DNA from 4 places in the Fusobacterium sp. FSA-380-WT-3A genome. Region 2 is predicted to be linked to each of the others. Evidence: riboswitches for the same ligand, from Rfam matches in the RefSeq annotation. Region 2 holds a riboswitch; each other region holds the start of a gene.
The links. A riboswitch is a leader RNA that binds a small molecule or an ion and turns the genes downstream of it on or off. The one in region 2 is predicted to bind lysine.

Region 1 (3,606 bases), on a different contig from region 2:
CTATCATCACTATATTATTTTTATATTTTTCTAAAATCTCTTCTCTTGAATTTACATAATTATGTTCATCCCTTCTTGAAGCATAAATACAATGATATGGTCTTGAGTTAGGGTCAAATCTTCCTTCATCAAAGCAAATCATATTTGCCCAAATTTGATAAACATCTATATTGTTAGCAAAATTCATCATATCAGGAGTATATCCTCCAGGTGGACGCATATTAACTTCTAGACCTAATATTTCTCCTTTTTTTGCTAATCCTGGTTTATCTTCCAAAAGTCTAAAAAATTCACAATGGAAAAAACGACTATTTGTATCAAAAGTTTGGACAGTTTTTCTACCAGTTTCTTTTAAATCTTCTGGGATAACCCTATAAGAATAATAACTAACATCTTTTTTCTCATTTACAATATCCATAATAGGAATAGGATAAGCATGAGCAGTTTCGAAAACTATTTCTTTTTTACTATTTACTATTCCATCATATGAAAGTAACTCTCCATTTATAAATTCTTCCATTATGTATTCCACTTGTTTATCATATGTTTCATAGAAAAAATTAAATTCTTCATTACTATCAAGTCTATAAGTAGCAGCTGCTCCAACTCCATTATTTGGCTTTACAATTACAGGATAACCAACTTCTTCAATAAAATTTAAAGAATTTTCATAATTATCAACTATATGATAACGAGCTGTTTTTACTCCTGCCATAGCATAAAACTCTTTCATTTTACTTTTATATTTTATACCAGCTATTCTATCATTTTTTAATCCTGTATTTACATTAAAATCTGTACGAAGTTTAGCGTCTCTTAATAGCCAATATTCATTGTTACTTTCTATCCAATCAATTTTTCCATATTTGAAAGCAAAGAAAGCACAAGCTTTGTAAACTTCATCATAATTTTCTAATGATGAAACTTTATAATATTCATTAAGAGAATTTTTTAACTCTGGAGATAAACTGTCATATTCTGCGTCCCCAATCCCTAATATATTAACTCCATTATTCTTCAATCCTCTACAAAAATTCCAATAACTTTTTGGAAAATTTGGAGATAAAAATATAAAATTCATCACACTCACCCCTTTTTTTAAATATTAACATATATTATCATATATTTTTAGTATATTCAATATATTTTTTTATAACTTTATAAAAAATTACAACAGTTTTATATGATAGATTATATTTATATTTTTTATTTATTTTATAAAAATATATTTTTTAACTTTTGTATTGACTTTTATATAAATAAGTAGTATAATGCACAAAAGTAAATAAGCTAGAGGATAGAGGTTGCAATTTTCAAGAGTAATCTAAATGTAAAAAGTTGGTGAACTGTTATTTAGACAAAAGGGGAAATTGCCGAAAGAATTATACTACACCATATAATTCTTGGGCTATTACAAAATATGTAATAGACTGTCACAAATTTGTGGAGAGCTATCAAAGTAAATTAGTTTTATCATTATCACTAATTGAATATAACTCATTTTTGTGAAGCCTCATGTTAATTGTGGCTTTTTTTATTTGTCAACATTAATTTTTTATAAATATGGAGGGTTTTATGAAAAAAAGTTTTATTAGAAGCATTTTAATATGCTCAATGTTTTTACTGCTATCTGTCTTTTCTTTTGCTGGAGAAGAAACTTATCAACCAGCACTTTATTCTACATTTTGGTCATTAGTACCACCTGTAGTAGCTATAGTTCTTGCTCTTATAACTAAAGAAGTTTATAGTTCTTTATTTATAGGAATAACTGTTGGAGGTTTATTCTATTCAGGATTTACTTTTGAAAAAACTGCTACTCACATTTTACAAGATGGATTTATTTCAGTTCTTTCAAATAGTTATAATGTAGGAATTTTAATTTTCTTAGTTGTTTTAGGAACTATGGTTTGTCTTATGAATGCAGCTGGGGGGTCATTAGCTTTTGGTTTGTGGGCTAGTAAAAAAATAAAATCTCGTATATCAGCTCAACTTGCTACAATATTATTAGGTTGTTTAATATTTGTTGATGACTATTTTAACTGTTTAACTGTTGGAAGTGTTATGCGTCCTGTTACAGATAAATATAATGTATCTCGTGCAAAACTAGCTTATATTATAGATTCAACAGCAGCTCCAGTATGTATCATTGCTCCTATTTCTTCTTGGGCAGCAGCAGTTACAGGATTTGTTCCTGGAGAAGATGGATTTTCTATATTTATTCAAGCTATCCCTTATAATTTCTATGCTCTTCTTACAATTTTTATGTTAGTGACATTAGTTATTTTTAATGTAGACTATGGACCAATGAGAATTCATGAAGAAAATGCTTTAAAAGGAGATTTATTTACAACTGCTGACCGTTCATTTGTTACAGAAGAAGTTCAAGAAAATAAAAAAGGTTCTGTATTAGATTTAGTAATTCCTATTATTTTATTAATTATTTGTTGTGTAATTGGAATGGTTTATACTGGAGGATTTTTTAGTGGAGCTACATTTGTAGAAGCTTTTTCAAGCAGTGATGCTTCATTAGGACTTTCTTTAGGAAGTATATTTGCTATGATATTAACAATAATTATTTATTCTGTAAAAAGAGTTTTAAGTTTTCATGACTGTATGGGTTGTATTCCAGAAGGATTTAAAGCTATGGTTCCAGCTATAATAATTCTTACTTTTGCTTGGACTTTAAAAGCTATGACTGATAGTTTAGGAGCAGCTCCTTATGTAGCTCATTTTATGGAAACTTCAGCTAGTTCTTTAATGAATATGTTACCAGCTATTATATTCTTAGTTGGTTGTGGACTTGCTTTTGCTACTGGTACTTCTTGGGGAACATTTGGAATTTTAATTCCAATAGTTGTTGCTGTATTTGATGGTGACCATCAAATGATGATAATAGCAATTTCTTCTTGCATGGCTGGAGCTGTTTGTGGAGACCACTGTTCACCAATTTCTGATACTACTATAATGGCTTCTGCTGGAGCTCAAAGTAATCACGTAAACCATGTTTATACTCAATTACCTTATGCTCTAACTGTAGCTGCTATATCTTTTATTTCATATATTATTGTAGGATATACTAGAAATTTATTTTTAGCTCTTCCTTTTGGAATGATAGCTCTTGTAGTTATTTTATTAGTAACAAGAAAAAGACATATCTAATTTAACATAATAAAATAATAAAACAAAATGTTGATTATAAATTAATTTTTTATAATCAACATTTTTTTCATTACTAGATTTTATTAAAAAAATATGATAAAATATTCTGTATTTAAAATATTACATTTGTTTTTATGGAGGAAAAATGTTAAAGGAAAATAAAAATTTAACAGAATCTAGTGAGTTATTCAAAATAGATGGAAAACCTTCTTTTTTAGAAGCTCTACCATTAGCCTTTCAACATATTGTAGCTATGTTTGTAGGAAATGTTGCTCCCATTTTAATTGTATCTAGAGTTGCAAAATTAGACCAAAACATCATTACAATTTTGATTCAATGTTCTATGTTAACTGCTGCCATTGCCACTTTTATACAAATTTATCCTATTGGAATTTTTGGTTTGCAAACAGGGTCTAAATTACCTGTAGTAATGGGTGTAAGTTTTGG
Region 2 (3,606 bases):
TTGCAGACACTACATCTATTGTTAAAGAAAAATTTTCTAAGGTGCAGGTTTAGGTTCTGGAACATTTTTCACCTTCTTAAGTTCTTTATCAACAACTTTAGCTGAATAAATTTCTGTATATCCACAATCAGAACAAATTTTTAGATAGTAAGTTCCAAATTCAACTTTTAATTTTGAATCTTTTTCAGGAAAAATTGCTGTTTTTACATAATAATCGCTGCTTCCACATTTTGTACATCTAAAATCCAATTTCATCACCCCACAATATGTTTTCAATCCAATAACATTTACCATTTTCATCAAATGCTATTGCATCAAATCGGATATTAAAGTTTTGTAGTTTATTTATTGCTATAAATTCATTAGCACTTAAAAACATTCTTCTTAATTTTTTCTTAGAAATAGCTTCAAAACCATTTCCAAATTTTTGATTACTTCTTTCTTTTACTTCTACAAAAATTATTAGATTGTCCTTTCTTAAAATTAAATCAATTTCTCCAAAATGAGAATAAAAATTTTTTTCTACTAATTGAAAACCTTTTTTTTCTAAAAAATTTAATGCTAAATTTTCAAAATATTCTCCTTGAACTCTTTTATTTAAAAATTTTTTCATTTTAAACCTAACTTTTTTCTTAAGAGTTAGATAAAATTTTCTTTAAAAAAGTTTTTCTATGAATTTCTAGAGGTCCTTTTTCTAATAAAATTTCTCTATGAAGTTTTGTTCCATAACCTTTATGTTTTTCAAAATGATATTCAGGATATATTTCTGAAAATTTTAACATTATTCTATCTCTTGTAACTTTAGCTATTATAGAAGCTGTAGCTATTGATAAAGATTTTCCATCACCTTTTACAATACACTCTTGATTACCATTATAATTTTTTATTAATTTATTTCCGTCTACTAAAACAATATCATAATCAATATTTTGGCTTTTAATATCTTCAATAGCTCTATTCATAGCTAAAAAAGTGGCATTTAAAATATTAACCTCATCAATTTCTTCTACAGTAGCTATTCCAATTCCAACATCACAAAAAGTTAAAATTTTTTCAAATAAATTTTCTCTTTTCTTTTCTGATAATTTTTTAGAGTCATTAATATCTTCAAAAAAATCATGATATTCTCTTATTCTTACAGCAGCAGCTACTACAGGGCCAGCCAATGGACCTCTTCCAGCTTCATCTACTCCTAAAATTATTTTTCCTTTTTCAATATCAAATTTATATAGTTTACTCATCTTTTCTCCTATAACTTTATATTAATTTAATTTTAAAATTTTTATTTTTGTAGAATAAGTATTTTAATTTTATTAAATTCTTTTCAAAATAAATTTATATTTAATTATAACATTCATAGAAAGAAAAATAAATAAGAAAATGAAAAACAAAATTGACAATAAATATAAAAAATGTTATTATATGTATTGGACAATTTAATATTTTCAAGGTAGAGGTTGCAAAAGACATTATTAGATAATAGGAGTTTAGCAAGCATAGATTATTATTGAAAGGGAATTTTGCCGAAAGGTTTAAAGAGCTAACTTTAGACACTTGGGATTATAGAGAACATCTATAAGACTGACATTAGTTTACTAGTGTAGAGCTATCAATTAGATTATAAATTATATAGTTTATTTTATATTTTCTGCCTTATATTTTAATAATATAAGGCTTTTTTATTGAGGAGGATTAAGTGACAAACAACGAGAGAAGAGGAGTTTTTATAGAGGTATTAAAATTATCTCCTATTGTTTTATTAGGAATTTTAATGGTTGGTATAAAATTGGACTTTTTGATAGCAGCTCCAATTTCAACTATATATGTAGCAATAATTGCTTGGTTAACTGAAAAATTTTCTTTTAATGAAATTGTAGAAAAAGCTGTAAATAGTGTAAAGGAAATTCAGTTAGTGTTTTTTATTTTAATGTTAGCCTATGCTATGGCTGAAGCTTTTATGGCTAGTGGAGTAGGAGCTTCAATAATTATTATGTCTTTAAATTTAGGTTTAACAGGAAAAACAATAGCTGTTACAGGAATAATTGTTACAAGTGTTTTATCTATTACAATAGGAACATCTTGGGGAACTTTTGCAGCTTGTGCTCCTATATTTTTATGGTTAAACCATATAGTTGGTGGAAATATTCTATTAACTTTAGGGGCTATTGCTGGAGGAGCTTGTTTCGGTGATAATATAGGGCTTATTTCAGATACTACAGTTGTAAGTTCTGGAATACAAAAAGTAGAAGTTATACATAGAATAAGACATCAAGGAGTTTGGTCTTTAGGATGTCTTATAGTTGGGATAATAACTTTTTATGTAGTATCAGTTATGATGGGATTACCAAATATAAGTGGAAATGTAAATGAGGCTATCAATCAAATTCCTGATAATGTTTGGGAAGTTTTAAAGTCTGAAAGAGAGTCGGCAATTATTCTTTTGAATCAAGTTAAAGATGGAGTACCTTTATATATGTGTTTACCCTTAATTTTTGTTTTAATATCAGCAATAAAAGGTTTTCCAACATTAGCTTGTCTTTTTATAGGAATTATTAGCTCTCTAGTATTTGGTTTAATATCAGGAACAATTCCAAATATTTCAGAATTTTTAGATTTAATGTACACAGGTTTTTCAAGTGCTGGAGCAAGTGTTATTATAATGATGATGTGGATAACAGCTTTTGGTGGAATTATGGGAAGTATTAATGCTTTTGAACCATTATCAAGAATAGTAAAAAGAATATCTAAAAATGTAAGACAACTAATGTTTTACAATGGAGTTTTTTCTATATTAGGAAATGTAGCTTTAGCTGATGAGATGGCTCAAATAGTTACTATAGGACCAATAATAAAAAATTTAGTTGATGAAACTGTAGAGGGAAGTGAAGAGGAAAAATATAAATTACGTCTAAGAAATGGATGTTTTAGTGATGCTATGGGAGTTTTTGGTTCTCAATTTATTCCTTGGCATACTTATACTGTATTTTTTACAGGAATAGCTTCTGTTGTTTACCCTCTTTATGAATTTAGGCCAACAGATATTATGAAATACAATTTTCTTTCTATAATAGTTGTAATTTCTATATTAATCTTGACTTTAACAGGATTAGATAAATTTATTCCATTATTTAATATTCCTGAAGAACCAAAAGTAAAATTAAAAAAATAAAATTTTATAATCAATAAATTTTCTATAAGGTAGTTTTGTTAGAGAGTTTGAATAATAAAGATAATATTAAAAAAGTGAGTTTATTATTTTTGATGAAGTAAATAAGAAATATTTTTATGAAAATAAATTTTTTCTTATAATAAAAAATAAAAGGGATATTGCAAAAATACAATATCCTTTTTATTTTGATTAAAATTTAGATTTTTTTCCAAAAATTTTTTAATTCAGTTACTTTATCAGTATCTTTTAAAACATCTCCTTTTCCATAAGCAGAAACATCTATGTTTCCAATGAAATCCCATTTTAAATATTCACATATACATTTGAATTGTCTTTTTATAATATCATATTCTTCATCACTTAGTTCAGCAGCTCCAACAGTAACCAAACCTATTTTTTTAGATTTTCCTCCTAAAAATTCGCCTTTCATATATATT
Region 3 (3,606 bases), on a different contig from region 2:
TAAGGCTACACCTGAACCAGTAAAAATTGACATTTTTATCTCCTTAAGCTAATTTATTTTTTATATCTCTAAATAATTCTGCTATTTGAACAGCATTAGTAGCTGCCCCTTTTCTTATATTATCTGCTACAGTCCATAAGTTTACACTATTTTCTGTACTGAAATCTCTTCTTATTCTTCCTACTAAAACTTTATCTTGTCCACTAGCTTCTGTAGCTAAAGGATATTCATTATTTTTAGGATTATCTACTAATATAATTCCTTCATATTCTCCAATAACTTTTTTTACTTCTTCTATATCAAATTCACTATTAAGCTCAGCTGTAATTGATACTGAGTGAGAATTTATAACTGGAACTCTTACACAAGTAGCTGTTACAGGTAAATCAGGAAGTTCTAATATTTTTCTTGTTTCATTTATCATTTTTATTTCTTCTTTTGTATATCCGTTATCCATAAATACATCTATATGAGGTAAACAGTTATTTACAATTTGATGTGGATAAACTTTAGGAGCTAATCCTTTTAATCCATTTTGTAAATCCTCTACACCTTTTTGTCCTGTACCTGATACAGCTTGATATGTATTATATATTACTCTTTTTAATCCATATTTTTCAGCTAAAGCTTTTAATGGAGCCATACATTGAATTGTTGAACAGTTTGGGTTTGCTATAATTCCATGATTTGTAAACGCTGCCTCTTTATTAACTTCTGGTACAACTAATGGAACCTCTGGGTCCATTCTCCAAGCTGAAGAGTTATCAACTACTAAACATCCTTTTGAAGCTGCTATTGGAGCATATTTTTTACTTATATCTCCACCAGCTGAAAATAGAGCTATATCAATCCCTCTATCAAAACTATTTTCTGTTAATTCTTCTACTGTATATTCTTTTCCTCTAAAAGTTATTTTTTTACCAGCACTTCTTGCTGAAGCAAATAAATATAACTCTGTTATTCCTAAATCTCTTTCCTCTAAAACTTTTAAAAATGTACTTCCCACTAATCCTGTAGCTCCTACAATAGCAACTCTCATATTTATCCTCCTCAAATTATTCTCTATAAATTAAATTCTTCTGCTACTACTTCTACTGCTTTATTTATATCTTTTCTTTCTATACTACATGAAACACTTATCTCTGATGTTGTTACTTGATAAAAATTTATTCCTGCTCTACTTAAAGCTGAGAAAAATTTACCAGATACTCCAGAGTTATTTATCATTCCTACGCCTACTATTGAAATCATTGCTAAGTTATCATTATATCCTAACTCTATACAAGGTAATTCCACTTTTATTCTTTCAATAGCTTGGTCTAATAAATATTTTTCTCCCTCTACACAACTAAATGATATTTTAGCTTTATTATCATTTGAAACATTTTGAGAAATCATATTTATATTTAATCCTACTTCATTAATTATTGTAAATATTTTTGCTATTTTTTCACTAGAATAATTAATATTTGAAAGAGTTGTTACTATTATCTCTTTTGTTATACTAATTCCTGTTACTAATTTATCCTCTAATACGTCATTCATATCCATTATCCAAGTTCCTCCTGTTTCACTTAAAGTTTTTCCAACAAAAATAGGTATATTATATTTTTTTCCAATTTCTACAGCTCTAGTTTCCATAACTCCAGCTCCTAAATTAGCCATTTCCATCATTTCTTCATAAGAAATTTTATCTAAAAACTTAGCATTTTTATAAAGTCTTGGGTCAACACTATAAATTCCCTCAACATCTGTATATATTCTACATTCACATTTTAGAGAAGCAGCTAAGGCAACAGCACTTGTATCTGAACCTCCCCTTCCTAATGTAGTTATATCTCCGTGGTCATTTATTCCTTGAAATCCAGCTACTATAACAACATTATTATCTTTTAAATATTCTTCTATTTTTTCTGTATCAATATTTTTGATTTTACTTTTTGTATGAACTCCTACAGTTTTTACATTAGCTTGATACCCTGTTAATGATACAGCTTTTTGTCCCAAAGAATTTATAGCTATTGACAATAGAGAAACTGTTTGTTGTTCTCCTGTAGATAAAAGTGAATCTAGTTCTCTTTGATTTGGTGAATCAGAGATTTCTTTTGCCATAGCAATAAGGGCATTTGTTGTTTTTCCCATTGCTGAAGCAACAACTATAATTTCATCATATTTTGTTTTCTTTAAGTTCACTACATATTCAGCTATTGCTTTAATTTTTTCAATAGTTGCTACGCTAGAACCACCATATTTTAATACTACTCTCATATATTATCTCCTTTTTTATTTTAAAATAAAAAACCAACAGACTTATCTGTTGGTTTATATTTCATTTTGAGATAATATAATTTATTTTTAGTATCACAACAATGAATAACACAACAGAAAGCACAACATTGAATATCAATGACAGTTATATGGATATTCTCCATATTCCCAACCTAAAAATCCTCCCTATAATTTTTAGATTTCGGCAAAATCCCCTTTCATTATATCTCAAAGTTAGGTAACTCAACATAATTACTTTTGTCATTTGCTCCTCAATCCGTTTCTTATTTTATTGTTGTCATTTTATAACAATTTCTATAAAAAATAAAATATAAATTTTATATCTTAAACTATATATTATATAAATTTATTTTTTATAATTTTTATTGTTTTATAGATTTTTTTTTGCTATAATTCTTATTAATTAATTTATGGAGGTTTTTATGAATAATTTAATTTTAAATAATATAGATAAATTTAATGATTGGTTTATAAAAGTTAGAAGAGATTTACATAAAATCCCTGAGTTAGATTTTGATTTACCAAAAACTACAAAATATATTTCTTCAACTTTAGATGAACTTAATATAAATTATAAAACAAATATTGGAAAAAGTGGAATTGTAGCTGATATTCCTGGAAAAGATTCTACTATTACCATTGCTTTAAGAGGAGACATTGATGCCTTACCAATATTAGAAAATAATGATTTTGAATTTAAGTCTGAGCATGTTGGAAAAATGCATGCTTGTGGACATGATGTTCATAACACAGTTTTATTAGGAGTAGCCAAAATTTTATCAGAAATAAAAGATGAAATTCCTTGTAATATCAGACTTATTTTTCAACCAGCAGAAGAAACTACTGGTGGGGCTCTTCCAATGATAGAAGAGGGAGTTTTAGAAAATGTAAATGCTATATTTGGACTTCATGTTGACCCTTTTGTAAATGTTGGAAGTATAGGTATTAAATATGGACCTATGTTTGCTTCTTCTTGTGGAGTAAAAATAAAAGTTATAGGAAAAAGTACTCACGGAGCCTTTCCAAGTGAGGGAGTTGATGCTATAGTTACTACAGCTCAAATTATTAGTTCTATCCAATCTATTGTTTCTAGAAATACAGATGCTAGAGATTCTGTAGTTATAACTTTTGGTACTATTAAGGGAGGAACAAAAGAAAATATAGTAGCTGGAGAAGTTGAAGTTACAGGAATTTTAAGAACTCTTTCTACTGAAAGCAGAGAATACAATAAACAAAGAATTAAAGAAATGAGTGAATTTGTAGCAAAAGGATATGGAGCTACAGCTATTGTTAATTTTAGAAATAGTTATAATGCTT
Region 4 (3,606 bases), on a different contig from region 2:
TATTATCCAGATTTATTATTCTACTCTAAAGAAGATTATGATGCAGGAAAATATTATGCTAGAATGGGTTGTCGTTCAAGAGTAAATCATGAATTTAAAGAAAATGAAAAATATCAACAATATGGAAGATTTAATTTTGGTGTTATAACATTAAATTTACCTCAAATATCTCTAGAAGCTTTAAGACATAAGGAAACTGATGTAGTAGAAACATTTATGAAATTACTAGAAGAGAAAAAATCTCTTATGAAATTAGGAATTTTAAAAAGATATGAAAATGTTAGAAAGTTAAAAGCTAAACAAGCACCTATATTATTCCAATATGGAGCTATTGCTAGATTACAACCAGATGAAACAGTAGAAAAATTATTAAAATCTGATAGAGCTTCTGTGTCATATGGATTTTTAGGAATAGATGATTGTGTAAGAATACTTACTGATGATAAACAAAACATATCAAAGCCAGCTGGAAAAGAATTAGGTCTTAGAATAATGAAAGAAATAAGAAGACAAGCTGATGAAATAAAAGAGGAAACTGGATTACCTGTATCAGTTTATGGAACTCCAGCAGAAGCTAGTATAGCAACATTCTTTAATGCAGATAAGAAAAATTATAGTGATGTAATGCCTGAATGGTTATTAAAAAGAGAATATTATACAAATTCTTTCCATTTCTCATCAGAGTTACCAATAGATGCTTTTGATAAAATAGATACAGAAGCTCCATTTATTAAATATTGTAATGGAGGAAACATAATGTATGTTGAAAATGGAGGAAAAACTTATAACTCTGATGCAATATTAGAACTTATGAAATATGCTCATGATAAAGGAATAGAATATTTTGCAGTAAATACAGTATCAGATGTGTGTTTTGAATGTGGATATACAGGAGAAATCTCTTATGACGAACATACAGCAAAATATAAATGTCCTCAATGTGGTAATGAAGAGGGAATGAAAATGAAAATTCAAAGAAGATGTTGTGGATATATTTCAAATTATAATATTACTCACGCCTTAGAAGGAAGAATGAAAGAGATAAAAAATAGAGCTATTCATGTAAAATAATAAATAGATTATATAAAAAATATTTATAATTTATATTATACAAATTAATAAAATTTAGATATACTTTTATGTAAAAGAATTTAAAAAGATAGAGGAGCAAATGATAAGAGTAAAATTATTTTAGTTTGACAAACGGAGAATAATTTGAAAGGAGATTTTGCCGAAATAAAAATGAAAGTCAAAACATTTTTATTGGTAAATTAGATAATATCTATTTTACTGTCATTGAAATTTCAATGGAGGGCTATCAAGTAAGTTATCTAAAATATAAGTAATTATTTTTAATAGGTTACTAAAGACAGTCTGAAATTGAAAAGACTGTCTTTTTTTATGAAAATTTTGGAGGAAGTTTTATGAGATATTTTGGAACAATGAAAAATAATAATGGAATTCTTGAGATAGGTGGAGTATCAGTAGAAAAACTTGCAAAGGAGTATAAAACTCCATTATATGTTATGGACCAAGAATTGATAGAAAGTAATATAAAAAAATATATAGAAAATTTTAAATCGGAAAAATTTGAAACAGAAGTAGTCTATGCTTCAAAAGCTTTTTTATCGAAAGCTATGTGCCAAATAGTTGAGAAGTATGGATTAAGTATAGATGCAGTTTCTGGTGGAGAATTATATTCTATAAAAGTTTCAAAATTTCCTATGAATAGAGTCCATATGCATGGAAATAATAAAAGTATAGAAGAGCTTGAAATGTGTCTTGATTGGGGAATTGGAATAGTAATATTAGATAATATAAGTGAAATAGATAAATTAGGAACTTTAGCTAAAGAAAAAAATAAAAAAATAAGAGTCATGTTAAGAATAAATATAGGAATAGATGCTCATACCCATGAATATATAAGAACATCAAAACATAGTTCTAAGTTTGGAGAATCTATATTTGATGAAAATATTTATAGTATAGTAGAGAAAATTCTTTCTTATGAAAGTTTAGAATTTTTAGGATTTCATTGTCACATAGGTTCACAAATATTTGATACTAAAGCTTTTCATGAGGGGATTGAAACAATGATAATGTTTACTAAAAAAATATCAGAAAGATTTAATATGGAAATTCCTGAAATGAATTTAGGTGGAGGTTTTGGAGTTTATTATGTTGATGGAGATGTAGAAGTAGATATTGAAAAATTTATGAAATCTATGATAGAACATATTGAAAAAACTTTAGAAAAAGAAAATATGACTTTAAAGAAAGTTTCTATAGAACCTGGAAGAAGTATTGTGGGAAATGCTGGGGGAACTTTATATACAGTTGGTGGCATAAAAAATACATATGGTGGAGTTAAATATGTGTTTATTGATGGAGGAATGACAGATAATATAAGACCAGCTTTATATCAAGCTAAATATGAAGCTATTGTTGCTAATAAACTTAATCAAGAAGAAAATGATATAGTTACTATTGCAGGAAAATGTTGTGAGTCTGGAGATTTAATAGGAAAAGATATGAAAATAGCCAAAGCTTCAGAAGGAGATTATATATTTGTCCCTACAACTGGAGCTTATGGATATTCAATGTCAAGTAATTACAATAAAGCTACAAGACCAGCAGTTGTGTTTGTAAAAGATGGGAAATCTTATTTATCAATTAAAAGAGAATCTTTTGAAGATTTGGTAGCCAATGATGTATTTATAGAAATAGAATAAGTAAAAAAAACAATATGCGGAAATTATTAAAATATGATATAATTATTTTATAATACAACTTAGATATACAAATAAATAAAGAAGGGAGGAAAGTTACAAGATAAAAATGTAACTTAAAATTAGGATATGAGAACAGTAATAAATCACGGATTAGTTATAGACCCAAAAAATAGTGTGTATGAACCACTAAATATTGCAATAGAAAATGGAAAAATAGTAGAATTATCTCATGAAGTGTTAATAGGAGATAATGAAATAGATGCTATGGGAATGTGTGTTTGCCCAGGATTTATAGATATTGATATGCATGAAGTTTTAACTGATGGAACAACACCAGATAGAGAAATATTTAAAAGAATGTTATCAATGGGAGTTACTACAGGAATAGGTGGAAACTCAGGAATAGGAGTTTCTAATCCAAAGGAGTTTTTAGATGGAGTAGATGAAGGACATCCTATTAACTTTGGAATGTTATTACCTCATGGGATACTAAGACAAAAAATTGGTGTTGACAGATATGTAAGTCTTGAAAATGACCAAGTGGAAGAAATGTATGAGATAGGTAAAAAAATGATGAAAGATACAGGATTACTGGGAATTAGTTTTGGACTTAGATATGTTCCTGGAATAGATTTCAATGAGATGACAACTCTTGGAAGATTAGGACAACATAAAGTTATATCAGCACATTTAAGAGAAGATGCTAAAAATATATTTAATGCAATAGAAGAGTTTTTAGATTTAGGTAACTATGTAAAAGCTAATTATGTAGTATCACATATTGGAAGTATGGCTGGATTTGGTCAAATGGATAAAGCTTTAGAAATGTTAGATAAAAAAAGAGAAGAGGGAATAAATGTATATTGTGATTGTT

Region 1: it holds a riboswitch for lysine, as region 2 does, so the genes downstream of both, HF862_RS01180 (Na+/H+ antiporter NhaC family protein) here and HF862_RS03810 (Na+/H+ antiporter NhaC family protein) in region 2, are expected to answer to the same signal.
Region 3: it holds a riboswitch for lysine, as region 2 does, so the genes downstream of both, HF862_RS06425 (aspartate kinase) here and HF862_RS03810 (Na+/H+ antiporter NhaC family protein) in region 2, are expected to answer to the same signal.
Region 4: it holds a riboswitch for lysine, as region 2 does, so the genes downstream of both, lysA (diaminopimelate decarboxylase) here and HF862_RS03810 (Na+/H+ antiporter NhaC family protein) in region 2, are expected to answer to the same signal.

What each region holds. Positions count from the first base shown of each region.
Region 1 is NZ_JABAFQ010000001.1:242,819-246,424, reverse strand. Features, by position in the region: gene HF862_RS01185 (acetyl-CoA carboxylase biotin carboxylase subunit family protein) at 1-1,081, opposite strand, end outside; lysine riboswitch at 1,291-1,462, shown strand; gene HF862_RS01180 (Na+/H+ antiporter NhaC family protein) at 1,576-3,159, shown strand; gene HF862_RS01175 (uracil-xanthine permease family protein) at 3,305-3,606, shown strand, end outside.
Region 2 is NZ_JABAFQ010000003.1:146,214-149,819, reverse strand. Features, by position in the region: gene HF862_RS03830 (ComF family protein) at 1-65, opposite strand, end outside; gene HF862_RS03825 (zinc ribbon domain-containing protein) at 37-255, opposite strand; gene HF862_RS03820 (YraN family protein) at 239-613, opposite strand; gene HF862_RS03815 (ribonuclease HII) at 633-1,241, opposite strand; lysine riboswitch at 1,444-1,617, shown strand; gene HF862_RS03810 (Na+/H+ antiporter NhaC family protein) at 1,772-3,169, shown strand; gene HF862_RS03805 (flavodoxin family protein) at 3,366-3,606, opposite strand, start outside.
Region 3 is NZ_JABAFQ010000009.1:24,680-28,285, forward strand. Features, by position in the region: gene dapA (4-hydroxy-tetrahydrodipicolinate synthase) at 1-33, opposite strand, end outside; gene HF862_RS06420 (aspartate-semialdehyde dehydrogenase) at 44-1,039, opposite strand; gene HF862_RS06425 (aspartate kinase) at 1,063-2,268, opposite strand; lysine riboswitch at 2,379-2,552, opposite strand; gene HF862_RS06435 (M20 family metallopeptidase) at 2,712-3,606, shown strand, end outside.
Region 4 is NZ_JABAFQ010000001.1:157,413-161,018, forward strand. Features, by position in the region: gene nrdD (anaerobic ribonucleoside-triphosphate reductase) at 1-1,071, shown strand, start outside; lysine riboswitch at 1,153-1,326, shown strand; gene lysA (diaminopimelate decarboxylase) at 1,425-2,732, shown strand; gene HF862_RS00715 (amidohydrolase family protein) at 2,859-3,606, shown strand, end outside.